One region of the Streptomyces sp. NPDC019443 genome, then DNA from elsewhere that is predicted to be linked to it. Evidence: riboswitches for the same ligand, from Rfam matches in the RefSeq annotation. Region 1 holds a riboswitch; each other region holds the start of a gene.
What was found. Region 1 has a riboswitch for cobalamin ahead of ACH492_RS07760 (ribonucleoside-diphosphate reductase subunit alpha). Riboswitches for the same ligand answer to the same signal wherever they lie in the genome.
Positions count from the first base shown of each region.

Region 2: another riboswitch for cobalamin. It lies ahead of metE (5-methyltetrahydropteroyltriglutamate--homocysteine S-methyltransferase); the one in region 1 lies ahead of ACH492_RS07760 (ribonucleoside-diphosphate reductase subunit alpha).
Region 3: another riboswitch for cobalamin. It lies ahead of ACH492_RS01035 (CbtB-domain containing protein); the one in region 1 lies ahead of ACH492_RS07760 (ribonucleoside-diphosphate reductase subunit alpha).

Region 1 covers NZ_JBIRYJ010000002.1:336,556-346,871, forward strand. Annotated here, with positions in the region: gene ACH492_RS07745 (helix-turn-helix domain-containing protein) at 1-206, opposite strand, end outside; gene ACH492_RS07750 (hypothetical protein) at 411-608, opposite strand; gene ACH492_RS07755 (ribonucleotide-diphosphate reductase subunit beta) at 819-1,775, opposite strand; gene ACH492_RS07760 (ribonucleoside-diphosphate reductase subunit alpha) at 1,898-4,288, opposite strand; cobalamin riboswitch at 4,416-4,549, opposite strand; gene ACH492_RS07765 (sensor histidine kinase) at 4,819-6,087, shown strand; gene ACH492_RS07770 (LytR/AlgR family response regulator transcription factor) at 6,166-7,041, shown strand; gene ACH492_RS07775 (hypothetical protein) at 7,038-7,472, shown strand; gene ACH492_RS07780 (cation acetate symporter) at 7,513-9,318, shown strand; gene ACH492_RS07785 (ATP-binding protein) at 9,379-9,933, opposite strand.
Region 2 covers NZ_JBIRYJ010000003.1:378,224-388,539, reverse strand. Annotated here, with positions in the region: gene ACH492_RS12155 (phytanoyl-CoA dioxygenase family protein) at 1-432, shown strand, start outside; gene ACH492_RS12150 (hypothetical protein) at 429-698, shown strand; gene ACH492_RS12145 (putative glycolipid-binding domain-containing protein) at 706-1,293, opposite strand; gene ACH492_RS12140 (LysR family transcriptional regulator) at 1,319-2,275, opposite strand; gene ACH492_RS12135 (type 1 glutamine amidotransferase domain-containing protein) at 2,356-3,051, shown strand; gene ACH492_RS12130 (DUF2993 domain-containing protein) at 3,402-4,622, shown strand; cobalamin riboswitch at 4,694-4,924, shown strand; gene metE (5-methyltetrahydropteroyltriglutamate--homocysteine S-methyltransferase) at 5,076-7,391, shown strand; gene meaB (methylmalonyl Co-A mutase-associated GTPase MeaB) at 7,486-8,472, opposite strand; gene scpA (methylmalonyl-CoA mutase) at 8,486-10,316, opposite strand, start outside.
Region 3 covers NZ_JBIRYJ010000001.1:223,514-233,829, reverse strand. Annotated here, with positions in the region: gene ACH492_RS01065 (beta-ketoacyl-[acyl-carrier-protein] synthase family protein) at 1-288, opposite strand, end outside; gene ACH492_RS01060 (cupin domain-containing protein) at 285-752, opposite strand; gene ACH492_RS01055 (SchA/CurD-like domain-containing protein) at 819-1,940, opposite strand; gene ACH492_RS01050 (FAD-dependent oxidoreductase) at 2,215-3,846, shown strand; gene ACH492_RS01045 (SpoIIE family protein phosphatase) at 3,986-6,667, shown strand; gene ACH492_RS01040 (histidine phosphatase family protein) at 6,677-7,255, opposite strand; adenosylcobalamin (AdoCbl) riboswitch at 7,366-7,513, shown strand; gene ACH492_RS01035 (CbtB-domain containing protein) at 7,517-7,732, shown strand; gene ACH492_RS01030 (CbtA family protein) at 7,761-8,534, shown strand; gene ACH492_RS01025 (ABC transporter substrate-binding protein) at 8,789-9,667, opposite strand; gene ACH492_RS01020 (sensor histidine kinase) at 9,830-10,316, opposite strand, start outside.

The DNA.
Region 1 (10,316 bases):
GCGTCCGCGAGCCGTTCGAGGCCGTACGGAGTGCTGATGGTGAACCCGGCGTGGGTGGGCAGGGCGGGGCCCTCGGCGGAGACCGCCGCGAAGTCGTAGACCGGCAGGCCGTCGTCGCTGCGGTCGTAGCCGAAAACCTCGCTGAGGACGCCGAGTTCGAAGGGATGTACATCGTTCAGGAGGACGGCAGCCACATTTTTCAGCATGGAACCAGTGTGGCAGTAATTCGATGATTTATGACAGTCCTGCCACTGACTTCTTCGACGCGAAGCGACGACAGTGGAGGACATGAACACATTCCTGGGGTACCTCTTCGTACTGGCCCTTTTTGGGCTTTTCGCCCTTCCCTCGCTGATCGGGCACGCCAGGGACCGTGCCATCGACCGCCAGCTGCGTCAGGCGGAGCTGCGTCAAGCGGAGCTGCGTGAGGCGGAGCTGCGTGAGGCGGAGCGCCGCTCCTCGACGCGGGCCGCGATCCCGTCGAGGATGCCCGCCAGCCCGAACTCCAGCCCACGGTCCCGCCCGGCGAAGGCCGAGGTGGAGGCCCCGTGCAGGGTGGGATAGCGGTCTGTGTCCGGGCTCGGCAGCTCGTCCAGGAAGGCCCCCATCAGCTCCTCGGGGGGCCTTCGTCCGTTCCCCGGACTCGGTGGTCATCTGCTGGGCGGCATTGCGGACATGGCCGCTGACGGTGAAGACCGCGTCCAGTTTCAGGAACGCGCCGTTCGGTCCTGGCCTGATTGAGGTCACGCTGAAGGGTGAACGCTGACAGCAGCGGGCCGTCCCCGGCGTGCACCGGGGCAGCCCGCGTGAATGTAAGGCTAGAAGTCGTCGTCGAAGCCGACCGAGCCCTCGACCGCCACCTGATAGGCGGAGGGGCGGCGCTCGAAGAAGTTCGTCAGCTCCTGGACGCCCTGCAGCTCCATGAAGGAGAACGGATTCTCCGAGCCGTACACCGGGGCGAAGCCCAGCCGGGTCAGCCGCTGGTCGGCGACGCACTGCAGATACTCGCGCATCGACTCGGTGTTCATACCCGGCAGACCGTCGCCGCACAGATCGCGGCCGAACTGCAGCTCCGCCTCGACGGCCTCCTTCAGCATGTCCGTGACCTGCTGCTGGAGCGCGTCGTCGAAGAGCTCAGGCTCCTCCTTGCGGACCGTGTCCACGACCTCGAAGGCGAAGTTCATGTGCATGGTCTCGTCCCGGAACACCCAGTTGGTGCCGGTGGCCAGGCCGTGCAGCAGGCCGCGGGAGCGGAACCAGTACACGTACGCGAACGCGCCGTAGAAGAACAGCCCCTCGATGCAGGCCGCGAAGCAGATCAGGTTCAGCAGGAACCGGCGGCGGTCGGCCTTCGACTCCAGCCGGTCGATCTTCTCGACAGAGTCCATCCACTTGAAGCAGAACTGGGCCTTCTCCCGGATCGACGGGATCTCCTCGACCGCGTCGAAGGCGGCCGCGCGGTCGTCCGGGTCGGGGAGGTAGGTGTCCAGTAGCGTCAGATAGAACTGGACGTGCACAGCCTCCTCGAAGAGCTGGCGGCTCAAGTACAGCCGCGCCTCGGGGGAGTTGATGTGCTTGTAGAGGGTGAGCACCAGGTTGTTGGAGACGATCGAGTCGCCCGTCGCGAAGAACGCGACCAGCCGGCCGATCATGTGCTGCTCGCCCGGCGAGAGCTTGGCCAGGTCGGCCACGTCGGAGTGGAGATCGACCTCCTCGACGGTCCAGGTGTTCTTGATCGCGTCGCGGTAGCGCTCGTAGAAGTCCGGGTAGCGCATGGGGCGGAGAGTCAGCTCGAAGCCGGGGTCGAGCAGGTTTTTGTTTGGCACGGTCTTCTCGGGGGCGGCCGTCGGCGCGGAGCGCCGTCCATCGGGGGTGGTGACCGGGTGACGGGTGGGCATTACTGGCAGGCCTCGCAGGACTCGGGGTTTTCCAGGGAGCAGGCGACGGCGTCGGGGTCGGCCGCCTGCTGTACTGGGGGTGCCCCCGCCGAAGGCAGGGGGAGGATGGGGGTGGCGGACTGAGCCGCGCGGGCGATCCGCGTCGCCGGGCGGGAGCGCAGGTAGTACGTCGTCTTCAGGCCCTGCTTCCACGCGTACGCGTACATCGAGCTGAGCTTCCCGATGGTCGGCGTCTCCAGGAACAGGTTCAGCGACTGCGACTGGTCCAGGAAGGGGGTGCGGGCGGCGGCCATGTCGATCAGGCCGCGCTGCGGGATCTCCCACGCCGTGCGGTACAGCGCGCGGACGTCGGCCGGGATCCAGCTGAAGCCCTGCACCGAGCCGCTGGACTCGCGCAGCGCCTCACGGGTCTGCGCGTCCCACACGCCAAGCTGCTTCAGCTCCTCCACCAGGTAGGCGTTGACCTGGAGGAACTCACCGCTCAGCGTCTCGCGCTTGAAGAGGTTGGAGACCTGCGGCTCGATGCACTCGTACACGCCCGCGATCGAGGCGATGGTCGCCGTCGGCGCGATGGCGAGGAGGAGGGAGTTGCGCATGCCGCTCTCGGCGACGCGGGTGCGCAACGCGTCCCAGCGCTCCGGCCAGTTGAGAGCCACGTCGTAGTGGTCGGGGTGCAGCACGCCACGGGCCGCGCGGGTCTGGGACCAGGCGGGCAGCGGGCCGTTGCGCTCGGCAAGGTCGCAGGACGCCTCGTAGGCGGCGAGCATGATCCGCTCGGCGATCTTCGTGGAGAGTGCCTTCGCCCCGGGCGAGTCGAAGGGGAGGCGGAGCTTGAAGAAGACGTCCTGCAGGCCCATCGCGCCCAGGCCCACCGGACGCCACTTGGCGTTGGAGCGGCCGGCCTGCTCGGTCGGGTAGAAGTTGATGTCGACGACCCGGTCGAGGAAGGTCACGGCGGTACGGACGGTCTCGTCCAGCCGCTCCCAGTCGATGTCTCCCGACGCGAGCACGAACGAACCGAGGTTGACCGAGCCGAGGTTGCAGACGGCCGTCTCCCCGTCGTCCGTCACCTCCAGGATCTCGGTGCACAGGTTCGAGGAGTGGACGACCTTGCCCGGCTCTGCGGTCTGGTTCGCCGTGCGGTTGGAAGCGTCCTTGAAGGTCATCCAGCCGTTGCCGGTCTGGGCGAGCGTACGCATCATCCTGCCGTACAACTCCCGCGCGGGGATGGTCTTGCGCGCGAGCCCCCCGGCCTCCGCCTTGCGGTACGCCGCGTCGAACTCGTCGCCCCACAGGTCGACCAGGTCCGGCACATCGGCGGGTGAGAACAGCGACCACTCGGCGTCGGCCTCGACGCGCCGCATGAACTCGTCCGGGATCCAGTGCGCGAGGTTGAGGTTGTGCGTACGCCGCGCGTCCTCACCCGTGTTGTCGCGCAGCTCCAGGAACTCCTCGATGTCCGCGTGCCAGGTCTCCAGGTAGATGGCCGCTGCGCCCTTGCGCCGACCGCCCTGGTTCACGGCGGCGACCGAGGCGTCGAGGGTCTTGAGGAACGGCACGATGCCGTTGGAGTGGCCGTTGGTGCCGCGGATCAGTGAACCGCGGGCGCGGATGCGGGAGTACGAGAGACCGATGCCGCCCGCGTGCTTGGAGAGGCGCGCGACCTGGTGGTAACGGTCGTAGATCGAGTCGAGCTCGTCCAGCGGGGAGTCCAGCAGATAGCAGGAGGACATCTGCGGGTGGCGGGTGCCGGAGTTGAAGAGCGTCGGCGACGACGGGAGGTAGTCGAGGCGGCTCATCAGCCCGTACAACGCGGCGACTTCGTCCAGGGCGCGCGCGGAGGTGTCCTCGGCCAGCCCGGAGGCGACGCGCAGCATGAAGTGCTGCGGGGTCTCGATCACCTGGCGGGTGAGGGGGTGGCGGAGCAGATAGCGGCTGTAGAGGGTGCGCAGCCCGAAGTAGCCGAAGCGGTCGTCGGCGTCCTGGTCGATCAGCGCGTCGAGACGGACGGCGTGCAGCGTGACGAACTCGGCCGTGCGGTCGGCGATCAGACCCTCGCGGTGGCCGACCGCGACCGACGCGGAGAAGGACACCGCGCCCTGTCCGGCGGCCTCGTCCGCGATGTGACGGGTCAGCAGGCGGGCGGCGAGCCGGGAGTAGGCCGGGTCCTCGGAGATCAGCCCCGCGGCGGCGTCGGTGGCGAGGCTGCGCAACTCGGCCGCGTCCGAACGGGCGTTGCGGCCGCGCAGCGCGGCGGCGGCGACACGTCCCGGGTCGGTGTCCGGCAGATCGGCGGTGAGGTCGGTCAGAGTCCGCAGAAGCGCGGTCCCGGGGCCGTCGGCAGCCTGCTCTGCGATGCCTGAAGCCGGATCGGCTGGCGCGATGGTCACGTGGTGCTCTCCCTCGCTCGGCTCTGGGCCGGCGGGGGCAGGGGGCACGGGCGCACGCCACGGGGCATGGTTCACCGCGTCCACCGGCCCAACCGCGAGGCCCGGACGTCTCGGCACCCGGTTCGGTCGAGCCGGATGCACCGTCGGCAGGTCTTCGGACTGGCCGGGTGCGGCAAAGCGCACCACATCACACCGTTGCGGGACAGTTCCGGATTCGCACCGGATTCCCCTGCGGCGACAGCGAGCATGAGCATACATGTGGGGGCGGGGAGTTGCCGCACCCCCCACATGTTGTGTCGTGGCCGGCTAGAGCTCCAAGTCGTATCGAAGGCCACTCGGTGCGGGCTTGTGGGTCCGTTGGCAGGTTGGAGATCCAGTAGCCGGTCGGGGCCTGCTCGTCGTCAGGTCATTCCACGGGATTGCGGCTCGGTGCGACAGAGGAGGTCTTCGCGTGGGCCATGCGGTCTGGATGGGCCACGCACCCCGGTCGAGGCCGCGTATCACGCGTGATGCGGGTGTAGCGTCCCAGCATGCCGTGGTTTTCGACCGTTGCGGCCGCTGTACTTCTGGCAGCAGCGCTGGTGTTCTTCATCGCTGCCGGGCTCCTGATGCTGCGCACCGTCGGCAAGCGGCAGTTCCTCGGCACGGCCCAGGAGCAGGCGACGTACGAGACACTGCACACCGCCTCGCTCGCCGCACCCCCGCTGCGGGCCACGTTGAACGCGGACAGCGCGCGACGGGCCGGGCGGCATCTGCGGGCGCTGCTCGATGTACCCGCGCTGGCCATGACGGACGCCTCCGGCACCGTGCTGGCCTGGGACGGGTCCGCGCCGGAGCCGGGGCACGACCACAGGGCAGCCGTGCCCGAGCACGCCGGTCGGGCCCTCGCCGCCGGACGCACCGAGGTCATCGGCCCTGGCGATCCACCCTGCAACAGGGCCGACTGTCCGCTGCGGCAGGGCGTGGTCGTGCCGCTGATCGTCGCCGGCCGGCCGGAGGGTGCGCTCGCGGTGTACGCGACCAATGCCTCCACCGGCCTGGTCCGAGCCACCACTGAAGTCGCGCGCTGGGTGTCGACCCAGCTGGAGCTTGCCGAGCTCGACCGCTCGCGCGCGGCCGTCGCGGAGGCGGAGGTGCGCGCGCTGCGGGCCCAGATCTCGCCTCACTTCATCTACAACTCGCTGTCGGCCATCGCCTCCTTCGTCCGAACCGATCCGGCACGGGCCAGGGAGCTGCTGGTGGAGTTCGCGGAGTTCACCCGGTACTCGTTCCGCCAGCACGGTGACTTCACCTCCCTTGCCGAGGAGCTGCGGTGCATCGACCGTTACCTGCTGCTGGAGCGCGCTCGGTTCGGCAGCCGCCTTCAGGTCTCACTGCGCGTGGCACCCGAGGTGCTCTCCGTGGTGGTGCCCTTCCTGTGCCTGCAGCCCCTCGTCGAGAACGCGGTCCGCCACGGCCTGGAGCGCCGTGCGGGCCCCGGCCACCTGGTGATCACGGCGGAGGACGTCGGCAGCGAGGCGTGGATCAGCGTGGAGGACGACGGCACGGGGATGGATCCCGAGCAGTTGGCCGAGACCCTGAAGGGCGAGACGCGGGAGTCCGCGGCGGAGCCGCCCGGTTCCGAGCCTCGGCGTGAGCCGGGGATCGGGCTGCGCAACATCGACGCGCGATTGCGTCAGATCTATGGGGACGCGTACGGGTTGATCGTGGAGACCGCGCCCGGTGCTGGAACAAAGGTGCGGGTGCGGGTGCCGAAGTTTCACCCGCAGGCCGTCCAGAGCGGGCCCGGTCAGGGCTGACAGCGATCGTGCACATCCGGTGCGTGTCGGGCGGGAGGAAGGCTCCACCGCATGTTGGGGGAGCGTTAGCCTGGCCATATGCTCCACGTTCTCGCGGTGGACGACGAGGTACCGGCTCTGGAGGAGTTGGCGTACTTGCTTCGCCGCGACCCTCGCGTGGGCGAGGTCCGGACCGCAAACGACGGCGCACAGGCGCTTCGCGACATCGACCGGGCGCTGGAGGGGGGACGACCGCTCGACGCCGTCTTCCTCGACATCGGCATGCCCGGCCTGGACGGGGTGGCCATCGCCCGCGTGGTCTCCCGTTTCGCCCACCCGCCGGCGGTGGTGTTCGTGACCGCGCACGACGAATACGCGGTGGACGCATTCTCGTTGCATGCCGCCGACTACGTGCTCAAGCCGGTGCATCCGGAGCGGCTGGCTGAGGCGGTGCGCCGCGTCGCCGCCGCGTCGCACGGTGCAGGAGACACGGCGGAGCGGGCCGCCGCGAGCCCGCCCGAGGAAGCGGCGCAGGCCGAATCCGGCCCTCCTGACGAGGTCATCTGCGTGGAGCTGGCGGGGGTGACGCGCTTCGTCCGGCGAAGTGAGGTCCTCTACGCCGAGGCACATGGCGACTACGCGCGCCTGCACACCCCTTCGGCCACCCACCTGGTGCGGACATCCCTGGCGGCTTTGGAGGAGCGCTGGGGCGATGCCGGATTCGTCCGCATCCATCGCACCTATCTCGTCGCCCTGCGCCAGGTCCAGGAGCTGCGTATGGGGGCCGGACAAGCGTGTGTGCGCGTTGGGGATGAGCTGCTGCCGGTCAGTCGGCGCCACATCCGTCAGGTCCGGGGCCTTCTGGTGCGGCGGGCGGGGACCCGCCAGTCCGAGGGGCTGCGCCCCGGCGCAGTGCCCGCCACCGCGGCCCCGTCGCCTCCTCGTACCTTCCCCGACCACCGAGGTGCGAGGTGACCGACGGCCCGGAACAGTCGCGCGGAGATCCGGGTGCGGACAGTGCTCCCATTCGCCGCATCATCGTGGCCCATCCTCGGACGCTGGCCGCCCTCGCAGGCAGGCAGCTACCGGCCAACGGGCGCGAACCGGTCGCCGACGACCTCGGTCGGCAGACACCACTCGGCGACATCTATCTCCGCTCTCTCATGCGTGCCCAGCTCCGGCTTGGGCTCGCTGTCGTAGGGGTCCTCGTCGCCGTGCTCGGCGGCCTGCCGTTCCTGTTCCTGGCCGCGCCCGCCCTGCGGAACGCGGTTGCGGCGGGAGTCCCCGCCCCATGGCTGATCATCGGCGTGGCCGTGCACCCGGTGATCCTCACACTCGCCTTCGTCTGCCTGCGCCACGCCAGGCAGAACGAGCACGACTTCACGGACCTTGTCGAGCGGTCATGAGGGGCATCTGCCGAAAGCACCTCGTGGAGGTAGGAACCCCATGAGCAACGCAGCGCCCGTGGCAGCCGTGGCCGTGGTGTGCGTCGCTACCGCCCTGTTCAGCGTCTACGGCCTGCGCCCGGGCCGTGCCACATCGGACTTCTACGTCGCCTCGCGTGCCGTCTCCCCGCTGCGCAACGCTTCCGCGATCGGCGGCGAGTACCTTTCCGCGGCCTCGTTCCTCGGTATCGCGGGGCTCGTGCTGGCCTTCGGCGCCGACATGCTGTGGTACGGCGTCGGCTACACCGCCGGGTACCTGGTGCTCCTGGCGTTCGTCGCGGCCCCACTGCGCCGCTCCGGGGCGTACACCGTGCCGGACTTCGCCGAGGCGCGCCTGGAGTCCACCCGGGTGCGCCGCCTGACCGCCCTGCTGGTGGTGTTCACCGGCTGGCTGTATCTGCTGCCGCAACTGCAGGGCGCGGGCCTGACGCTGCGTACCGTGACCACAGCCCCCCTGTGGGTGGGGCCGGTCGTCGTCACCGCCGTCGTGATGGTCACGGTTGCCTCCGGCGGAATGCGCAGCGTCACCTTCGTCCAGGCCTTCCAGTACTGGCTGAAGTTGACGGCACTCGCCGTGCCCGTGATCTTCCTGCTGTTGGCCTGGCGCGCGGACGGTGCGCCCTGGCCGAGTGGCGACACCCCGCCGCGGTTTCGCGAGGCGACGACCGTCTCCGTGCAGCAGAGCATGCGGGTACGGGTCGAGGAGCCCGTGACCGTCGCGGTGAGCGGCAGTCTCGACGGGCATCGCGTGGACGGCACACGGGTACGCCTCGAGCCGGGCGAGCACCGGATTGGCGAGGGCACACGCGTGGTGTTCCCGGCCGGGGCCGACGTTCCGCACCCGCAGGGGCAGCCCCCGCTCGACGGCCGGGACTGGTCACGCCCGCTGTCGGGCACCGACCACCCGGTGTACGGGACGTACTCGCTGCTCGTCGCCACCCTGCTGGGCACCATGGGGCTGCCTCATGTGATCGTGCGCTTCTACACCAACCCCGACGGAGTGGCCGCCCGCCGCACCACGTGGGCCGTGCTGTGGTTGCTCGCCGCGTTCTACGTGCTACCCCCGGTGTACGGGGCGCTCAGCCGCCTGTACACCCCCGAACTGCTCATGACCGGCCGTACCGATGCGGCCGTACTGCTGCTACCCGACCGGCTGGTGGGCGGTACGGGCGGAGTACTGCTGGGCACGCTGCTGACCGCGGGCGCGTTCGCGGCGTTCCTGTCGACGGCATGCGGACTGACCGTCTCGGTGGCTGGAGTGCTCGGGCAGGAACTGGAGCGCATGTGGACGGCGGCCAGGGCACGAGTGATACGGCGGCGCGGGCTGGTTAGCAGGCCGCGCCGCGCCAGGTCGGAGCTGCGGATCGAGGCCCGCGACGTGCTGCGCCTGCGTTTCGCGGGCGTGGCTGCGGCCAGCGTGCCCTGCGTGCTGTCTCTCGTCGTCGTGCACCGGGCAGCAGCGGACGTCGTCGGGCTGGCGTTCGCGGTTGCCGCGTCATCATTCTCCCCGTTGCTGCTCCTGGGCATTTGGTGGCGGCGACTCACCCCGCAGGGCGCGATGGCGGGCCTGCTGGTCGGCGGGGGTGCGACCATCGGCGCAGTGGTCGTGACCATCGCCGGAGACCCGCCAGGAGGGTGGACCGGGACGCTGCTGAGCCGACCGGCGGCCTGGAGCGTGCCCTTGGCGTTCGCGGTGATGATCGGGACCTCTTGGCTGACCCGTCGCAGCATCCCTCCCGGAACCGCACGTGCGCTGGCCCGCCTTCATGCCCCGGAGTCACTGGCCCCGTCGCGCCGACCGGGCTGAGCGGCCGTGCACCGCCGCCTACGGGCCCCAGGCAGCTCCGGGCGTCAGCGGCTATGGGCGTCAGGCAAGGGCCAGTGCCCATTGCGAGCCGGCGCAGCACGGCGATGGTGACGGCCCGGTTTCGTGCCCGTGATCAGGGGTTTTGACGGCGAGGGTGGCCCAGACGAGTTTTCCGCCGCGAGGCTTGGCCACGGCACCCCAGCAGCTGGCCACGCACTGGAGGATGAGCAGGCCGCGGCCGTGTTCTTCCACAGCTGCCGGGGAACAGGGGGCGGGCACGGCGGCAGGGGACTGGTCGGTGACGGCGATCAGCAGCTGCGGCTCCGCCGACGTGCCGCACTTGGCCAGGTGCACCGTGACGGTCTCGGTACGGCCGTAGAGCACCGCATTGGTCACCAGCTCAGAGGTGATCAGGGCTGCGTCCGCTGCCAGGTGGCCCAGGTTCCAGCTCCGCAGATGGGCGGTGACCTCCCGGCGTGCGGTGGCGATGTGCGCCGTGTCGGCGGCCAGGGCCAGGTCGACGCGGTTGGGGTGGGGGTTGGACGGCTCGCACCTGGAACTCGGAGCCCGGGCGGCCAGGCCCGAGACCGGAGCGCGGGCGGCGGTGGTGATCATGACCGGGTGCTTCCCTTCGGGAGGCACTGGACCGGGAGAAGTCCGTCGCGCCTCTGTTGGTGTCGCGGCCCTGCAAGGTCGGAGCCGCTGTCGCCCGTGTGGACGACGGTTCCTGCTGGTAGCGGCAGTCCCCGCATTTCCTGTGTACGCCGTCCGAGGCAGGCCGTGTACCCATCCGGACTCCAGGCATGCCGAACGGGCGGCCTGTTGCGACGGGTGGAACGGTGAGCGCGGTGAGCGGCCGTGATGGCACGATGAACGGCACAGGGCACGGCCCGCACGGGCCGTTCGCGCTGAGCAGGGGCCCGTGACACCGCCGTCCGCGGACTAGTGCTGGATTCCGCTTTTGCTGGGTATATGTACTGGTGGCGGGGTAGTTCGGG
Region 2 (10,316 bases), on a different contig from region 1:
GCCGACATGGGCGGCACACTCAGCGTGCCCGGCAGTCACCTGCGCCGCACCAACGAGAGCGACACGGGCCGTTACCAGAACCTGCGCGGCCAGACCCGGCTGACCTGTCCGGCCGGCACCGTGGTGCTTCTGCACCACGGCCTGTGGCACGGCGGGCGCCGCAACGACAGTGACAGCCCCCGCTATATGTTCAAGATCCGCTTCAACCCGACCGTGCCCCAGGTACGCCTCTGGGACACCCGCGACATCGATGATCCGGCGGTCGAGGCCGAGCTGCGTACCTCCTTCCCGTGGTACGAGCACGCCACCGGCCGGCTGGAGATCTACAACCGGGTCCGCCTCTGGCGCGCCCTGACCGGCGACGACTCGTTCGACATCGACTACTGGGCGACCCGCGTGTCCAACCGCCCGACCCTCGGGAGCCATGCATGAGACAGCAGGTCCTCGTCCTGTATCTGGCGACCTCGGCGCTCGACTCGGAGGTGGTCGGCTGGTCCCGCTACGACGGCACCGGCTCCACCAAGCCGACCACGGGGGACGACGACGAGCCTCCGTACGGCTCCGGCGTGGCCGCGCTCGAGGACGGCTGGCGGCTGTTCCAGGCCTCCCAGCTGATCCCGCCCCAGTCCGGCCACGAGTACGACACCTCCTTCCTCAAGCACGAGTTCTTCTTCGAGAAGCTCCACGAGGTGTCGTGACCGGGCGCTATGGCTGCGGCGGTCCCGCACTCCACGAAAGCCGCCGAGCCAAGCCCGGGTAGTCGATGACGAGCCCGTCCGCGTCGAACTCCACATCGCTGCGGTAATCGCCCGAAGTGAACCGGACGCGCCCGCCGTGTTCGGTACGCCGCAGATGGGTGTAGGTCTGCGGTGACGCGTGCACGGTCAGGTCCGGCACCGAGACCCAGGCCATCAGGAAGGTCCGCTCACCGGGTGTCAGATGAAGCCCGTGCCGTCGCACCGGCATGGTGTTGGTGAGTGGGCACAGAGCGAGGTCGCAGTCGAGCGCGCCGTCGACGTCGGGCAGTGGCTCTCCGTCGGCGGTCCACCGGCCGTGACCGTCGTGCCGCAGGTGGAGTTCGTGCGAACCCGTGGCGGTCGCGGCGTGGACCCGCAGCTCACGGGTGAGGTAGTGGTCGCCGGTTTCGAGCTCGTACGAGATCCAGTGCGGATTGGGTACGGTTCCGACCGCGCGCCCACGGGCCAGCAGGGTCGTGCCGCGGAGCTCGATCCAGGAGGTCTCGTATCCCTGGCTCTCCGTGACTTCCCAGGTGATGACGTGAGAAGTGACCATGCCTCACCCTAACGAGCAGGGGTACTCACCAGGTGGGAGCCTCGCGCAGCAGACGGTCGCGGACCAGTGCCAAGTGGGGGTTGTCCGATGCGCCAGGGCGCTGGACGAGAAAGCTGGTGTTGATCGGCGGGTCGTCGGGCGTGAGCAGCTGTACCAGTGTGCCGGCGGCCAGCTCGTGCTGGCAGAGATAGCGGGGGAGCACCGTGATCCCGGCCCCGGCGACGACTGCCGAGAGCACTCCGCGCAGATCGGGGACGGTCACAGCGGCCTGGCCGGTCAGCCGGGTGCCGAAGACATGGCGCCAGTAGCGGCGGGCGATGGGCAGATCCTCGGCGTACGCCACGAGGGGGACGCCGCGCAGGGCGGCGGGGCCCTCGGTCGCGATCCGGTCCTGGCCGATCCGTTCCGCCCACTGCGGTGAAGCAACCAGGACGAACTCCTCGTCCGTCAGCGGTACGGCGGTCAGGGAGCGGCCGCGCGGGCGGATGGTGGCGATCACCAGATCGCTGTGGCCGGCGCGCAGGCCGTCGAGGAGTTCGTCGGTGAGACCGGTGGTGACCCGAAGGCGTACGCCCTGCTCAATCAGGGGCGCGAGGGCGGGCAGCGCGCGCGTGCAGAGGAGCTCGGCGGGGCCTGCCAGATGGACCGGATCGACGGGGCCGCTCTCGCCTGCCTGACCACGGACGGCGACGGCGACGAGGGCGTCCAGCGGGTCGGCGATCTGGGCTGCGAGGTCGTCGGCGACCGGGGTGGGGGTGACTCCACGAGGGAGCCGTCCGAAGAGTTCGCGTCCGAGCTGCCGCTCGAGGGAGCGGATCTGCGTGGTGACGGTCGGCTGCGAGAGACCGAGCAGACGGGCGGCCGCGGTGAACGAGCCGGTGCGGTGCACGGCGAGGAAGGTCCGCAGCAGGGTCAGATCGAGCGGGCCGTTCGGGGCCGGTCCCTGTATTCCCGACAATCCATTGGATTCCCTATGTCTCATGGTGGTGAGCCTATTGGATTCCAATGGCTCATCGGTCTACGTTCGAGGACATCAGCGACCTTTCGACGGAGAGATGTGAGATGGCGAAGATCCTTTTTGTGGTGACCGGCTCGGACCACTGGACCCTGGCCGACGGCACCCGGCACCCCTCCGGCTTCTGGGCGGAAGAGCTCGTGGCTCCCTACCAGGCCTTCACCGAGGCGGGACACGACATCGCCGTTGCCACGCCGGGTGGTGTCGTACCCACCGTGGACAGGGCGAGCCTCGCGCCCGAGGTGAACGGAGGTAAGGAGAACGCCGACGTGATCGCCGCCGGGCTGGCCTCGATCGCCGCCCTGCAGCGACCGCTGAAGCTGGAGGAGGCCGACCTGGCCGACTACGACGCGGTCTTCTACCCCGGTGGCCACGGCCCGATGGAGGACCTGGCCGTCAACGCGGACTCCGGCAAGCTGCTCACCGCCGCCCTGGACTCCGGCAAGCCGCTCGGCGTGGTCTGCCACGGGCCGGCCGCGCTGCTCGCCGCGGAGCGCGAGGACGGCTCCTGGCCGTTCACCGGCTACCGGCTGGCCGGTTTCACCAACGCGGAGGAGACGCAGGCGGGCTTGGCGGACAAGGCGAAGTGGCTGCTCCAGAACCGGCTCGTCGAACTCGGCGCGGACTTCCAGGAGGGCGAGCCGTGGGCCCCGAAGGTGGTCGTGGACCGCAACCTGATCACCGGCCAGAACCCTGCTTCGTCCGCCCCGCTCGCCGCCGAGATCCTCAAGGTCCTGGGCTAGAAGGCTGATGAAGATGTCGTGGTGTTCTGGTCCCGGATCATGTCGTCTGGGGCCAGACTCGTTTGCATGATGGGACGGCCGCCCAGGCAGCCGGTCGGGCCTGATGTGTGAGCCACGTGCCGGGAGTTGATTCCGGCCGGGAGCGTGTTCGGGTTCCTGGCCGAGCACCGGGATGCGTTGTTCCCGGAAGGTGTGTTCGCCGATATGTACCCGTCGTCGGACGGGCGTCCCTCGGTGCCGCCCGGCGAGCCGGCCCGGCAGACGGCGGATCGCCGAAATTTTGGCTCAAACCATTACGTACGCACGGTAGGACTTGCGTTCGAGGGTGGCTCGCGTGGTGGGATGAGCCGATGCGACCCCCCACACGCATATCAGCGCATTCACGAAATCCGTACGAAGAACTCGCTCAACTGGCAGACCCGGAACCCGATTACGCCAACTACGTCCCGCGGGACCCGCTGGAGCTCGGGCTCACCTCGGACCTCGACGACGAGGACGACTGGTCACCGCCCAACCACCGCGGGCAGAGCCGTCTCGCGGCTCTGCCCGCGGTGGTGAAGCTGACCGTCGCGGCGCTCCTGTGCACCGTCTGTCTGCTGCTCGCCGACCGGCTCGCGGAGGCGTACGCGCAGAGCAAGGCGGCGGACAAACTCCAGCAGTCGCTCTCACTCGCCACCAGGCCGGACGTGGACATCCACGGCTTCCCCTTCCTCACCCAGCTCATCGACGAGCGGATCGACCAGGTTGACGTCACCGTGCCGGACGTCTCCGCCGACCGCGTCTCGCTCGCCGAAGTGCGGGCCACCGCCAAGGACGTACGCATCGTCGGCGACGCCCCGACCTCGATCAAGGGCGCCGTCATCGGCAACCTCGACGGCGAGGTGCTGCTCTCCTTCGACGACCTCAACCGCGAACTGGGCGCCTCACAGCTCCGGTTCACCGGCAGCGGCGCCGACGGGGTGCGCGTGAACGGCGAACTGGCCATCGCCGGCCAGGAACTGCGCGTACGTGCCCGTGCGCACATCCGGCGCGACAACAGCCGGGCCCTCACCACCACCCTCGACGGCATGCAGCTCGACATTCCCGGTGTCGCCACCTACCGGCCCGGCAAGGACGCAGACCATTCGGGACTGCGGCTGCACCGCGAGACGGCCGAGCGGATCAGCCGCGAAGCAGCCCGCGCGAAGGCACTGCTGGCGGTGCCCGCAATCGTGGACCGGCTCGGAGTGTCCAAGGAGCAGGTGCGCCGGGCGCTGCGGAGCGAGGAGGAACTCCACCGGCTCACCGGAGCGCCGAAGTTCGCCGAGCGTCTGATGAAGGTGAACCTCGTCGATGTGGTGATCGCGCATCCACAGCTGCTGGAGAAAGCGGGCATCGACCCCGCGCTGGTCAAGGGACTGCTCGCGGTCCGGCCGCCGGAGCTCTCGGAGCGGCTCTCCCTCTCCTTCGAGCTGCCCGACTCGCTCAGCGAGCTGCGTCTGCGGGACATCACCGTGGAGCGCGACGGCATCAAGGCACGCGTGGCCGGATCCGGCCTGCGCGTCGGGGACGCCGCCCGACCGGGGAAGTGAGGAGGACCGGAAGCTGACACCCCCGCCCGCCCCCACCGGGGGCGGGGTGTCCCCTGCGAGGGGCAGCGCCTAGGGTGGGTCTCGCAGTTGGTTCGCCCTGCCCTCCAGGCAGGCGCGTCGCAAGAGGGAATCCGGTGGAAATCCGGAACTGCCCCGCAGCGGTAAGTGGGAACGACCGCCGTCATACGCACTGGATCCGGCACCGGATCCGGGAAGCGACGGCCAGTAGGTGCCTTCGTACGACACGTACGAGGAAGGCGTGCCCACAAGTCCGAAGACCTGCCACTGCCCGTGCGCGACCGACGTGCGCGGAGATCTCGGTGACCTCGTGGGCGGGTCGGCGGTACGGGCAGCACAGGCACAGGCGTGCCGGTCGCTGCTCCGGTTGCCGTTCCTTCGCGTTCCACGATCCCCTCCGGGGTCGCCTGACGAGTACTCGCGAAGGAGAGTTCCGTGACCAGCACATCCTCAGCCGCCGGAGCCAGGGCCACTGTCTACGGCTATCCGCGCCAGGGCCCCGACCGGGAACTGAAGAAGGCCATCGAGGGCTACTGGAAGGGCCGTGTCGGAGCCGACGCCCTCCGGGAGACAGCCGCTCAACTGCGCCGCGCCAACTGGCAGCAGCTCGCCGAGGCCGGCATCCATGAAGTGCCCACCGGAGACTTCTCGTACTACGACCATGTCCTGGACACCAGCGTCATGGTCGGCGCCATTCCCGCGCGCCACCGTGCGGCCGTCGAGGCCGGCACGCTCGACGGCTACTTCGCCATGGCGCGCGGGACCCAGGACGTCGCGCCCCTGGAAATGACCAAGTGGTTCGACACCAACTACCACTACCTCGTGCCCGAACTCGGCCCCGACACCGCGTTCACCGCCGACTCCGCCAAGCAGGTCGCCGAGCTGAAGGAGGCGCTCGCGCTCGGTCTCACCGCCCGTCCGGTGCTCGTCGGACCCATCACTTATCTTCTGCTCGCCAAGCCCGCGCCGGGCGTGCTCGCAGACTTCGAACCGCTCACCCTCCTCGACCGGTTGCTTCCGGTGTACGCCGAAGTGCTCTGCGACCTGCGGGCCGCGGGCGCGCAGTGGGTGCAGCTCGACGAGCCGGCCCTGGTCCAGGACCAGCCACGGGCCGTGCTGAACGCCGCGGCCCGCGCCTACCGGGAGCTGGGCAGACTGACCGACCGGCCCCAACTCCTGGTCGCCTCCTACTTCGACCGGCTCGGCGACGCCCTCCCCGTGCTGGCCAAAGCGCCGATCGACGGACTCGCCCTCGACTTCACCGGGCCTGCCGCCGCCAACCTCGGCGACCTCGCCGCCGTGGGCGGGCTGCCCGGCAAGCGGCTCGTCGCCGGAGTCGTCGACGGCCGCAACGTATGGATCAACGACCTCGGGAAGTCGACCGCCACACTCGCCACCCTGCTGGGGTTCGCCGACCGGGTGGATGTGGCGGCGTCCTGCTCCCTGCTGCACGTGCCCCTCGACGCGGCCGCGGAACGGGACGTGGACACACAGGTCGCGCGCTGGCTGGCCTTCGCCCGCCAGAAGACGGCCGAGGTGGTCACCCTGGCCCGCGGAATGACCGAAGGCGCCGGCAGCATCGCCGCCCAACTCGCCGCCAACCGGGCCGACCTGCTCTCCCGCGCCACCTCCGCGCTCACCCACGACCCGGCTGTACGGGCCCGCTGCGCGGCCGTCTCCGAGGCCGGCACCCGGCGCAGCCTCCCCTACACCGAGCGTGCCGCCGCCCAGCGCTCGCGCCTCGGCCTGCCCCTCCTTCCCACGACCACGATCGGTTCGTTCCCGCAGACCACCGAGTTGCGCACCGCGCGGGCCGACCTGAGGTCCGGACGCATCGACACCGAGAGGTACGAGAAGCGGATCGAGGCCGAGATCCGGGAGGTCATCTCCTTCCAGGAGAAGACCGGCATCGACGTCCTCGTACACGGCGAGCCCGAACGCAACGACATGGTGCAGTACTTCGCCGAGCAGCTCAGCGGCTACCTCGCCACCCGGCACGGCTGGGTCCAGTCGTACGGCACCCGCTATGTCCGGCCGCCGATCCTGGCCGGTGACATCTCCCGGCCCGACCCGATGACCGTCCGCTGGACCCGGTACGCCCAGTCGCTGACCAGTCGCCCCGTCAAGGGCATGCTCACCGGGCCCGTCACCATGCTCGCCTGGTCCTTCGTCCGCGACGACCAGCCGCTCGCGGACACCGCACGACAGGTCGCTCTGGCCCTGCGCGACGAGGTGAACGATCTGGAGGCCGCGGGCTCCTCGGTCATCCAGGTGGACGAACCGGCGCTGCGCGAGACGCTGCCGCTGCGGAAGGCCGGCCACGAGGCCTATCTGGCCTGGGCGACACAGGCCTTCCGCCTCACCACCGGCGGCGTACGTCCCGACACCCAGATCCATACGCACATGTGCTACGCGGAGTTCGGCGACATCCTCCAGGCCATCGACGACCTCGACGCCGATGTCATCAGCCTGGAGGCCGCCCGCTCCCATATGCAGGTTGCCGACGAACTCGCCACCGCCGGGTATCCGCGCGAGGTGGGTCCCGGCGTCTACGACATCCACTCACCGCGGGTGCCCAGCATCGAGGAGGCAACCGCACTGCTGCGCAAGGGACTTGACGCGATTCCCGCCGAGCGGCTGTGGGTCAACCCCGACTGCGGTCTGAAGACCCGCGGCTGGCCCGAGGTACGTACGTCACTGGAGCACTTGGCCGCCGCGGCCCGACAGGTCCGGTCCGGGCTGCCCCTTTAGAGCCCCGTGGGGGTCCCCCGGACGAAGTCTGGGGGATTGAGGCGCGGGGTCCGGGGCGGAGCCAGTTGCGGGACTCGCGCCCGCCCCGGACCCGCTACCGCCGCTGGAACGCCTCCAGAATGCGCTCGGCGGCCAGCGTCGCCGTCAACTCCCCGTTCCGCACCTGCTGTTCGAGCCCGGGCGCGAGCGCCCGTACCTCGGGATGGCCGTGCAGCCGGTCCCGCAGCTCGTCGTGGACCATCGCCCACGCCCAGTCGATCTGCTGGTCACGGCGCTTGGCGGCGAGCCGGCCCGTCGAGTCGAGGAGCGTCCGGTGCTGCTCAAGACGCTCCCAGAGGGTGTCGAGGCCGGTGCCCTCGCGTGCACTGCAGGACAGGACCGGGGGAGTCCACGCCGCGTCGGCCGGGTGCATCAGCCGCAGCGCACCGGCCAGTTCACGGGCCGCCGAGCGGGCGTCGCGCTCGTGCGGGCCGTCCGCCTTGTTGACGGCGATGACATCGGCCAGCTCCAGTACACCCTTCTTGATGCCCTGGAGCTGGTCACCGGTACGGGCCAGGCTCAGCAGCAGGAAGGAGTCCACCATGTTGGCCACAGTGGTCTCCGACTGGCCGACGCCGACCGTCTCGACGAGCACGACGTCGTAGCCGGCGGCCTCCATCACGATGATGGTCTCGCGCGTCGCCTTGGCCACCCCACCCAGCGTGCCGGAGGTGGGGGAGGGCCGCACGAACGCCGCGGGGTCCACCGCGAGCCGTTCCATCCGGGTCTTGTCACCCAGGATGGAGCCGCCCGTACGGGTCGACGACGGGTCGACGGCCAGCACCGCCACCCGGTGGCCGAGACCGGTGAGCATCGTGCCGAGCGCGTCGATGAACGTCGACTTGCCGACGCCGGGCACGCCGCTGATGCCCACTCGCCGTGCCGCTCCGGAGTACGGCAGCAGCTCGGTCAGCAGCTGCTGGGCGAGCGCCCGGTGATCGGCGCGGGTTGACTCGACGAGCGTGACGGCGCGGGCGATGTAGGCCCGCGATCCATCCCGCACGCCCTTGACATAGCTGTCGATGTCGATCGTGGGATGCATCCGGGGCACAGTCCTACAACTCGTGGCCGAGCGAGGCACCCAGCGTCTTCACCAGGTCCTGGGCGGCGTCCGGGATCACTGTGCCGGGCGGGAAGACCGCGGCGGCCCCGGCCTCGTGCAGCGTCTCGACGTCCTGGGGCGGAATCACCCCGCCCACCACGATCATGATGTCTTCCCGTCCCTCGGCGGCCAGTTGCTCCCGCAGCGCCGGTACGAGGGTGAGATGCCCGGCGGCCAGCGAGGAGACGCCGACGATGTGGACGTCCGCCTCCACCGCCTGGCGCGCCACCTCGGCCGGCGTCTGGAACAGCGGGCCGACATCCACATCGAAGCCCAGGTCGGCGAAGGCGGTGGCGATCACCTTCTGGCCGCGGTCATGACCGTCCTGGCCCATCTTGGCGACCAGGATGCGCGGACGGCGGCCCTCGGCCTGCTCGAACTCCTCGACCAGCGCGCGGGTCCGCTCCACCGCCGGCGATGTGCCGGCCTCGTTTCGGTACACACCGGAGATCGTACGGATCTGCCCCGAGTGCCGCCCGTACACCTTCTCCAGGGCATCGGAGATCTCACCGACGGTCGCCATCGCGCGCGCCGCGTTCACCGCGAGCGCCAGCAGATTGCCCTCCAGACCGGCGCCGCCCGGGCCCGCCTCAGCGGCGGCGGTCAGCGCGCGCAGCGCGTACTGGCAGGCGTTCTCGTCGCGCTCCGCCCGCAGCCGCCGCAGCTTCTCGACCTGCTGGGTGCGCACCGAGGAGTTGTCGACCTTGAGCACGTCGATCTGCTCGTCGGTCTCGACGCGATACTTGTTCACGCCGATGACCGGCTGACGGCCGGAGTCGATGCGGGCCTGCGTACGGGCCGCGGCCTCCTCGACGCGCAGCTTCGGGATGCCGGCGTCGATGGCCTGCGCCATGCCGCCGGCCGCCTCGACCTCCTCGATGTGCTGCCAGGCGCGCCGCGCGAGGTCGTACGTGAGCTTCTCGACGTATGCGCTGCCGCCCCAGGGGTCGATGACCCGGCAGGTCCCTGACTCCTGCTGGAGCAGCAGCTGGGTGTTGCGGGCGATGCGCGCCGAGAAGTCGGTGGGCAGGGCCAGCGCCTCGTCCAGGGCGTTGGTGTGCAGCGACTGCGTGTGCCCCTGGGTGGCGGCCATCGCCTCAACGCAGGTGCGGGTGACGTTGTTGAAGACGTCCTGTGCGGTCAGCGACCAGCCCGAGGTCTGGCAATGGGTGCGCAGCGAGAGCGACTTGGGGTTCTGCGGGTCGAACTTCTTCACCAGCTTCGCCCACAGCAGCCGCGCGGCCCGGAGCTTGGCGATCTCCATGAAGAAGTTCATGCCGATCGCCCAGAAGAACGAAAGGCGCGGTGCGAAGGCATCCACGTCGAGCCCGGCGCCGAGGCCCGCCCGCAGGTACTCCATGCCGTCGGCAAGGGTGTAGGCCAGCTCGAGATCAGCCGTGGCCCCGGCCTCCTGGATGTGATAGCCGGAGATGGAGATGGAGTTGTAGCGGGGCATCTTCTGCGAGGTGTACGCGAAGATGTCCGAGATGATCCGCATCGAGGGGCCGGGCGGATAGATGTAGGTGTTGCGGACCATGAACTCCTTGAGGATGTCGTTCTGGATGGTCCCTGCCAGCTTCTCGGGCGGTACGCCCTGCTCCTCGGCGGCCACGATGTACAGCGCGAGAACGGGCAGCACGGCTCCGTTCATCGTCATCGACACGCTCATCCGGTCCAGCGGAATGCCGTCGAAGAGCTGCCGCATGTCGTAGATCGAGTCGATGGCCACCCCCGCCATGCCGACGTCGCCCGTCACCCGCGGATGGTCGCTGTCGTAGCCGCGG
Region 3 (10,316 bases), on a different contig from region 1:
GTCCTTCTTCTCCGGATCGATGCCGGAGTCGCGTATCGCCTCCTCGGCGGCCACCAGCGCGAACTGGATGTACCGGTCCGAGCGCGCCACCTGCTCCCGGTCGAGACCGTGGGCCCCGGGGTCGAAGTCGACCTCGGCGGCGATGCGCGAGCGGAAGCCCTCCGGGTTGAAGAGCGTTATGCCGCGCGTCGCCGTACGGCCGTTCGCGAGCAGGTCCCAGAACGCCTGGGCGCCGACTCCGCCGGGGGCGACGATACCGACCCCGGTGACCGCCACCCGCCGGCTCACGAAACGACCCCAGTCCGTTCCGGCGGCCTGCCCTGCTCGGCGCTTCCGGGGTGACCGGTGTCGGTGTCGTCGGGCCGCTCGTTCTCCTCCGTGTCGACGTGCCCGAGCTCCGGGCGCGGGGCGAGCGGGCCGAGGTGGAAGACCATGCGGGCTTCCACGTCCCCGACGTTACGGAACCGGTGGCGCACGTTCAGGGGGATCAGGAGGCCCTGATCCGGCCGCATCGGGTGCGTCTCACCATCCAGATCCACCTCCAGAAGCCCGTTCACCACGTACACGAACTCCTCGGAGTACGGGTGGTAGTGCTCGCCGATTCGCTCGCCGGGCTGCACGATGGCAAGGCCCATGAATCCACTGGTGGCGCCCACCGCGGTCGGGGTGAGCATGGCGCGCAGGTCGCCTCCGCGCCTGCGGTTGGGCTGGGTTTCGCTGAGGTCCACGATGCGTGGGCGGTGCGTGGTCATGAATGGTTCCTCCAGGTGCTTGCCCCCGACGGCTCGGCCGGTGGCCGTGATGGCCGGACGTGCGGTTCAGGATTCCGGCGACGCGATCCGGTCGGTGATCAGGTGCATTTGGGAGTCCGCGAGGAATCGCGACATCTCCTTCTTGGTGGTCGGCATGCCGACCTCACCGATGGCGAGCAGCCGGGCGAGGGTGGCTGCCTTGCGGGGTCCGCTGACGCCGAGCGCAAGGGCGGGCTGCGCATCGAGCTTGCCGCTCACATCGACGAGGCGGACGACGATGTCGTCGCGCTGGAAGATGGTGCTGCTCGCGATGGGGCTCTGCGGGTTCTCGGCCGCCGCCTCGTCCTGCTTGGCGAGCAGCCGGGCGAGCGCCATTCCGCAGCCCTCCTTGGCCGGGTAGTAGAGCGCGTGACGGCTCAGCTCGGCGGGGTTGCGCCCGTCGCCCGCCACATGGTGGACCGCCGGGAGAGCCGCCCGGGTGAAGAACATCCGGGCGGAGTCGGGGTCCTCGAGGTCCCGGTCCTGTTCCAGATACGGGTTGATGGCTTCCTCCACGGCCCTGACCTCGGGCTGCCTGGCCACATGGCGCAGTCCGGCGAGGAGGTCGCCCTGCACCTCGATCGCCCGCACGACGCGGTTGCCGTGCATGAAGAGCGAGGTGCGGCGCAGCCGGGTGTTCTCGTCGACGCGGGCCGCCGGGGAGGTGTACCCGGACAGGATCTTCGCGACTTCCTTCTCGCTGCCCGGCTTCACCGTGAAGGTGAGGGCATGCCGTACGACGCCGTCGCCGACCCGGGGGGCGGCCTGGAGCCTGCCCTTGAGCTGTGCGGGTGTCTCGGTGAAGGCCTGTCCGGTCTCCCGCAGGACGCTGAAGCGCAGCGAGCGGGTGTCCCGTACGCAGTTGTGCAGCGGCTGAACCGTCGTCACGTGCTCCTCGCTGTTCACCCAGGCGAGGAAGGGCGGGGCGCCCTCCCACTCGCTGGTGATGAGCCACTGCGAGGGGTTCTCGATCGACTGGCACAGCTGGTCGCTGATGTGGCCAGGGACCGACGCGACCTGATTGCGCAGATGCTCGTAGGCCTCGAGGAACTGGTTCTGTGCGCCGTCTTGGAGGTCCAGTAGCAGCACGACCCGAAGCCTGGAGCCATCGAAGGCGGACTGCGATATCCGTTCCGACAGGGTTGTCATCGTTCACACTCCTTATCGACAGCTCGGCCGCCACGTGCCGTGGCGCTCCTCGTCCGTCGTCGGTGGAATCCGCCCGGGTTTCAACCACCCTGCGGATACGGACGGTCCGCCTCCCTGGCTCGGGTGGCGCTCCCGCAATTGATCGTGGTCCGGTACTTCGACTGGCGCGAGAGCTGAGAACCAAGCGGGTGAATGGGCGAGGGAACCGTTGCCCCAGAGGGCATGAAAGTTCCATCCCCCCGGGCGGCAGGAGCTGGAGCGACTCATGGCAGATATGGAAGAGAACGTCGACCACCGCGTACCGGTCCTGATCGTGGGCGGCTCCTTGGTGGGCCTGTCCACGTCGCTGTTTCTGGGCCGCCACGGCGTCAGACATCTGCTGGTCGAAAAACACTCGGGCACCTCGATGCACCCGCGCGGGCGCGGCAACAACGTGCGGACGATGGAGCTGTTCCGGGGCGCCGAGGTGGAGGCGGACATCCGGCAGGCCGCGTCGGTCCTCGCGGACAACCACGGCATCCTGCAGGCGGGCTCGCTGACCGGCGACGACCAGGAGTGGCTGTTCAAGGAGATCGACCCCGGCGGCGGGCTGGCCCGCTTCAGCCCGACGACATGGTGCCTGTGCAGCCAGAACGACCTCGAACCCGTGCTGCTGGACCGAGCCCGCGCCCAAGGCGGCGACGTGCGGTTCTCCACCGAGCTGCTCAGCTTCGAGCAGGACTCGACGGGCGTTATGGCGGTCCTGAAGAACCGGGACACCGGGGAGCACAGCACCGTGCGTGCCGACTATCTCGTCGCGGCCGACGGGCCTCGCAGCCCCGTCAGGGAACAGCTGCGCATCGGCCAGACCGGCAACGGCGATCTGTTCCACAACGTGAGCATCGCCTTCCGCTCCCGGCAGCTCATGGACGCGGTGGGAGACCGGCGCTTCATCGTCTGCTATCTGACCAACCCCGAAGCGGACGGGGCCCTGCTGCCGGTGGACAACCGGGAGCTGTGGGTGTTCCACGCACCCTGGCACCCCGAGCAGGGCGAAGCACTCGAGGACTTCACCGACGAGCGCTGCGCCGAGCACATCCGCAAGGCAACCGGTGCGCCGGGCCTGGACGTTGAGATCACTGGCAAGGCACCGTGGCACGCCGCGGAACGGGTCGCCGGAAGCTACTCGTCAGGCCGGGTCTTCCTGGCCGGCGACTCGGCCCACGAGATGTCCCCGACCGGGGCGTTCGGCTCCAACACCGGCATCCAGGACGCCCACAACCTGGCCTGGAAGCTCGCGCTGGTGCTGGACGGATCGGCGGGTCCCGCGCTGCTCGAGACGTACGACGCGGAGCGGCGCCCGGTGGCGCGCGCGACGAGCGAACGCGCCTCGTCCCGCTCGGCTGAACACAGCCACCCCGGCTACGCACCGGCGGTCACCCCGGGCGGCGGGCGCAAGGGCGGGATCCTCTCGGTGGCGATGGGTTACAGCTATCTGCACGGTGCGGTCCTGGGCGTCGCCCCGGACCGGCCCATCGTGCCGGAGCGGATGGAGCTGATGGGCGCACCCGGCACCAGGGCCCCGCACATGTGGGCCGGCGGGCCGACCGGGCGGGTATCCACCCTGGACCTCTACGAGCGGTCGTTCGTGCTGCTCAGCGCGGCGGGCACCGCGTGGCAGGCAGCGGCGCGGAGGGTAGCGGAGCGGCTGTCCGTGCAGCTGGACGCGTACGCGATCGGTGCGGGTCCGGACGCCGATCTGGTGCCCGAGGGCGATGCCGACTGGGCCGCAATGCACGGCACGACGCCCGAGGGCGCGCTGCTGGTACGCCCGGACGGCTTCGTGGCCTGGCGTTCGCCGGGCGCGGTCCAGGATCCGGAAGCGACGCTCCACGCGGCTATGAGCACGCTGCTGAGTCGCGCCTGACCGACGTCCCGCTACCCTCCCCGGCACAGATCCGCGGGCCGGACCACACTAAATCTGTGGCGAACGCGTCGCGCGTGCGGCCTTTGCGCTCTACGGTGCGCAGATAGCTCTGCGTATGGGGGAGGTGTAGAACTAGGATATGGCCGGACGCTACGGCCGCCCGCGCTCGGTTCTACGGATGCGAACTGTCGCAGGCCAGGTCTTTCTCCTGCAGTTGGCGATCGTGGTGTTGCTCGTCGCGGCCGCCATGGTCGCGCTCGTCCTGCAGTCCAGGTCCGACAGCGAGCGCGAGGCCCGCAACCGGTCGGTCGCTGTCGCCGAGACCTTCGCCCATTCGCCGGGCATCGAGGCGGCACTGAAGAGTCCCGATCCGACGGCCGTTCTCCAGCCGCGTGCCGAAGAGGCCCGTAAGCGGTCCGGCGTCGACTTCATCGTCGTCACCAACACCGACGGAATCCGCTACACCCACCCGCTGACCGACCGGATCGGGAAGAAGTTCGTCGGCAATCTGGGGCCCGCGCTGGCCGGCGGCGTCACGACCGAGAAGATCATCGGGACGATCGGGCCGCTCGTGCAGGCGGTGGTGCCGGTCAAGGGACGTGATGGCTCGGTCGTCGGCCTGGTGTCCGCCGGGATCACGATCGCGCATGTCAGCAATGTCGTGGAGGAGCAGTTCCCGCTGCTGTTCGCGGCCACCGGGGCGGTGCTTCTCGTCACCACCGGCGGTACGGCACTGGTGACCCGACGGCTACGCCGCCAGACCCACGGCCTCGGCCCGGCCGAGATGACCAGGATGTACGAGCATCACGACGCGGTGCTGCATGCCGTACGCGAGGGCGTGCTCATCGTCGGCGGCGACGGGCGGCTGCTGCTGGCCAACGACGAGGCGCGCAGGCTGCTCAATCTGCCTTCGGACGTGGAAGGCGGCCCGGTCACCGAGCTCGGCCTCGACCCGCTCACCGCCAGGCTGCTCGCCTCCGGGCGGACCGCCACCGACGAGGTGCATCTGGTCGGGGACCGGCTGCTCGCCGTGAACCAGCGGCCGACGGACCAGGACGGCGGCCCGCCCGGCAGCGTCGCGACGCTGCGCGACACCACCGAGTTGCGGGCGCTGACCGGGAAGGCGGATGTGGCGCGGGGGCGTCTGAAGCTGCTGTACGACGCCGGTACGGAGATCGGCACCACCCTGGACGTGGTACGTACCTGCGAGGAGCTGGCGGAGTTCGCCGCGGCCCGGTTCGCCGACTACGCCACCGTCGACCTGGTGGAGGAGGTGCTGCGCGGCGAGGAACCGACTGCCGCGGGCACCAACCACGACATGCGCCGTTTGGCCTTCAGGGGACGGCGGGACGACACCGCGCTCTACCCGCTGGGCAAGCTGATCCACTTTGTGCCGTCCACCCCGCTGGGTTTCGGCATCCGCAGGGGCGAGGCGGTCATGGAGCCCGATCTGGCCGCGTACACCGGGTGGCAGGAGCAGGATCCGGTGCGGGCCAGGAAGCTCGTCGAGCACGGAATCCACTCGATGATCGCGGTGCCGATGCGCGCCCGCGGCGTGATTCTGGGCGTGGCGATGTTCTGGCGCTCCGAGAAGCCCGAGCCGTTCGAGGAGGAAGACCTGTCTCTCGCGGAGGAGCTGGTCGCGAGGGCCGCGGTCAGCATCGACAACGCCCGCCGTTACACCCGCGAGCACACCATGGCGGTGACCCTCCAGCGCAGTCTCCTGCCGCGCGGCCTGCCCGAACAGAACGCCATCGACGTCGCGTACCGCTACCGGCCCGCGCAGGCCGGGCTCGGCGGGCTCGGCGGCGTCGGCGGGGACTGGTTCGACATCATCCCGCTGCCCGGCGCCCGGGTGGCGCTTGTGGTGGGCGACGTCGTGGGCCACGGCCTGCACGCCGCGGCGACCATGGGCCGGCTGCGGACCGCGGTCCACAACTTCTCCAGCCTTGATCTGCCGCCCGACGAGCTCCTGTGGCACCTCGACGAGCTGGTCGCCCGCATCGACCAGGACGAGACCGCGGACGGCACGGAAGGGGTCACCGGAGCCACCTGCATCTACGTTATCTACAACCCGGTGTCCGGGCACTGCACGATGTCACGGGCCGGCCATCTCCAGCCCGTCATCGTCCACCCGGACGGCACCGCGGTCTTCGCCGATGTGCCCGGCGGCCCGCCGCTCGGGCTCGGCGGACTGCCCTTCGAGACCCTGGACCTTCAGCTGCCCGAGGACAGCCGCCTGGTCCTGTACACGGACGGGCTCGTGGAGGACCGCGACCGCGACATCGACGACGGCCTGGCGCTGCTGCGCCAGACGCTGGCGGAGCACGCGGACCGGAGCCCGGAGGAAACCTGCGAGGCGGTGCTGAAGGAGCTGCTGCCGGAACGCCCGCGCGACGACATCGCGCTGCTCGTCGGCCGTACGCGCGTCCTGGACTCCAGCCGGGTGACCGACTGGGAGGTGCCGTCCGACCCGTCGGCCGTGGGCGAGGTGCGGTCCGCCGTCACCCACAAGCTGGCCGAGTGGGGTCTGGAGGAGGAGGCCTTCACGACGGAGCTCATCCTCAGCGAGCTGGTCACCAACGCGATCCGGTATGCCACGGGCCCGATACGCGTACGGCTGATCCGTGACCGCTCCCTGATCTGCGAGGTCTCGGACCACAGCAGCACGTCCCCGCACCTGCGCCAGGCGGCGACCACCGACGAGGGCGGCCGGGGACTGTTCCTGGTCGCCCAGTTCGCGGAACGCTGGGGCACGCGGTACACCCCGGACGGCAAGGTCATCTGGACGGAACAGCCACTGCCGGCCGAGGGGCAGTGAGCGTGGGTGTCAGCCGGCCTCCGGGCCCAGCGGGCGTCCGCACCGCAAGTTCCAGCGGCCCCCGCGCCCGGTGAGTTCCGTCAGGGTCAGGGGGGCGACGTCCAGCCGCCAGAACGCCTCAGGCGGCAGGGACAGCGCCTGCACGATCGCCGCCCGCGTCACCGCCGGGTCGACGACCGCGAGGACACGGCCCCCGTCGGGCGGGAGCGACTCCAGCCACGCGCCCACCCGCGTGCACAGCGACCGCAGTGACTCACCACCGTGCGGTGTGCACGACGGGTCGCTGAGCCACGCCGACACCGACTCCGGCTCGCCGGCGCTCACTTCGTCCAGTCGTCGCCCACGCCAGCGGCCCAAGTCCCAGTCGCCGAGGGCCTCGGCGGGCTCCGCCCGCAGGCCCAGCTCGGCGGCTGTCTCCCGGCAGCGCGCGGACGGGCCGCTCAAGAGCCGGTCGGCGCGCGGCAGCGCACCCGCGGCGGCGCGGGCGCGGCGTGCTCCCGACTCGTCCAGCGGCGCGTCGGCGTCGAAACGGGCCTCCCGCAGCGCCGCGTTCGTCGCAGGTGAGACCAACATCACCCGTACCGTCATCCCGTGCGCTCCCCTCCCCTTCTCGGCCAAGGAACAAGCACATCATGGGCGTTCGGGCGCCCGGTCACGCGCCCCTGCGCCGTAGCGGTGCAGGCCCGCAAGCGGTACGGTCTCGTGGACATTGACGACGGTGTGACGGAAGCCCGGTGAGAATCCGGCACGGTCGCGCCACTGTGTACCCGTTCCCCGCGGGAAGTCAGACCCAGCACCTTCGTCTCAGGCACCACGATCGGGACGCGTGTTCCCCCAGGAGGTTCTGCCATGGCACAGTCTGCTGCGCCCGCCACCGCCGCACCGGCCATCACCCCCATCTCGCTCACGGCCATCGCCCCCTGGGCGCTCTTCTTCGGCGTTCTCATGCTGGTCCTGCTCTACTTCGTCGGCGCCGAGCAGGGCGCCACCTCGCTCATCTCCGGCGAGAACGTCCACGAGTGGGTCCACGACGGACGCCATCTGCTCGGATTCCCCTGCCACTAGAACTTCTTCAGAGCTCAGGGGAAACACCATGAACTCCATATCTGTCAGAGGCCTGCTCGGCCGCGGCATGCTCGCGGGCCTGATCGCCGGTGTCTTCGCTCTCGTCGTCGCGTATCTGCTCGGTGAGTCCCCTGTGGACGCCGCCATCGCGTTCGAGGAGAGCCACAGCCATGATCACGGGGACGGCGGCGAGGAACTCGTCAGCCGCGCCATGCAGTCCACGGGCGGTCTCGCCACCGGCGTACTGGTCTTCGGCGTCGCGATCGGCGGCATCGCCGCCCTCGCGTTCGCCGTCGCACTCGGCCGCATCGGCCGGTTCAGCCCGCGCGCCACAGCCTTGCTGGTCGCTCTCGGCGCGCTGCTGAGCGTGTACGTCGTGCCGTTCCTCAAGTACCCGCCGAACCCACCGGCCGTCGGGGACCCCGACACGATCGGCCAACGCACCACGCTGTACTTCCTGATGATCGTGCTCAGCGTCCTGCTCACGGTCGCCGCGGTGATCCTCGGCAAACGCCTGGCTCCCCGTCTTGGCAACTGGAACGCGACCGTCGCCGCCGCGGCCGCGTTCGTCGTCGCCGCCGGTCTCGCCTTCGCCTTCCTGCCCTCGTTCAACGAGGTGCCGAAGGGCTTCCCGGCAACCGTGGTCTGGGAGTTCCGGCTGGCCACGCTTGCCATCCAGGTCACCCTCTGGACCTGCTTCGGACTCGTCTTCGGGTACCTCGCCGAACGGCTCCTCACCCCGGCGACCGAGACGGCGGCAGACGGGAAGGGCGCGTCGCGGGCGACAGCCGCCGCGAACTGACCGAGCTGGGGCTCCGCCCCGGACCCCGCGCCTCAAACGCCCACGGGGCTGAGTTTTCCCGTCGGCGAGGCTGGATTTCGCGTCCGGGACCGCGCCTCAAACTCCCCCCGGACTTCGTCCGGGGGGATCGCCACCAGGCCGGAATTTCCCGCCGGTCGGCCCGAATCTTCGGGCCGACCGGGCGGAAATCAAGCCCGTCCGGCCGATTGAGGACAACGCCCGAAGGACGTACCGGGGTCTGGGGCGAAGCCCAGTTATCCCGCAGACGCCTCCACCGCGTCAGCGACAGCGTCGAAGAAGCGTGCGTGCGCGAGGTGGCTGCACGGAATCTCGGGGTTCCACGGCACCAGCCGCGCCCCGCCCGCCACAGGCCGCCACGCCTCGATCGCGCTGAGCCGGTCGACCGGCAGGGCATTGGCGCGTACGTCGCTCAGCACGATGTCCGGCCGCAGCGACGCAGCCGCCGTCCAGTCGACGGTGGACCAGCTGGCACCCGGTCCGCGCTCGGGCTCCACCAGGCCGACACCGTAGTCGGCCAGCGCCCGCAGGTCCGCCCAGGCTCGGGGCCTGGCGAGGTGGACACTGTCCGGGGTGGCGGGCGACAGCGCCAGTATGCGTAACCCGGCGGCCTGGGCCGCGAGGGTACGTAACCGGCCTTCCGCACGGGCGAGTTCCACCGCACCCGAGCTGTCGGCGTCCGCTCCGAGCGACCGGGCGAGCGCCGTGAACCGGTCGCGTACGTCACCGAGTGAGCGGCCCTGTCCCACGTCGAAGACCACCACCGGGACCCGTTCCTCGATGTACTTCGCCGTGTCCGGATCCAGGCCGTACACCTGATCGGTGCCGTAGGCGACGGCGACCACCAGGTCGGGGTCCGCCCGCAGGACCGCGTCCGCGTCCACGCGTGATCCCGACCCGAGGTAGGCGATGTCCCCGATGGGCAGGGGGCCGGCCTTGGCCGGGTCTGCGGTGTCGCCGTCGTGGTTGGAGCCGAAGATGCCCACCGGGCGAATGCCGTGGTCGAAGAGTGTCGCCCCGGCCTGGATGTAGGCGACCGGCCTCGACGGTGTGGTTGCCGCTGCCGCCAGGCGGCCGCGGTCGTCCAGGAATTCCCACTCCTTCTTACGCGCCATACCGTCCCCACCCCTGCCTATTGCCGGTTACAGATCGCGACGCCTCCCCCGAGGGCATCGACGTTTGACTGCCCGGCGGGCTCGGCGGTCACTCATGCGGACCGTCGCCGTTTCAACCGCCTCATGTTTCGACGACTCCTGTGACTCAACGACCCCTGTGGCTCAACGGCCTTGGGCCGCAGCCGCGGGCAGCGACACCTCGAAGCGGCAGCCGCCCGTCACATTGCGTACGTCGGCGTGGCCCGCGTGCGCCTCGACGATGCCGCGGACGATGGCGAGGCCAAGACCCGCGCCGGCCGGGGGCGTACGGGCCTGCGTGCCGCGCCAGCCAGTGTCGAAGACGCGGGGCAGGTCCTCCTCCGGGATGCCGCCGCAGCCGTCGGTGACGGACAGCACGACCCACTCCTCGCGGCGCTCGGCGGCGACGGCCACCGTGCCGTCGGCCGGGGTCCGGCGGATGGCGTTGACCAGGAGGTTCGCCAGGACGCGGGTCATCTCCTTGCCGTCCACCTCGACCGGGAACGGCTCGACACGGTCGCCGACGAGGCGTACGCCGTACTCGCGGGCGAGCGGGTCCGCCCCGGCGAGCGCCTCGCCCACCAGGTCGTACACCGACATCCGGGTGGGTGTGAGGGCCAGCGTGCCCGCG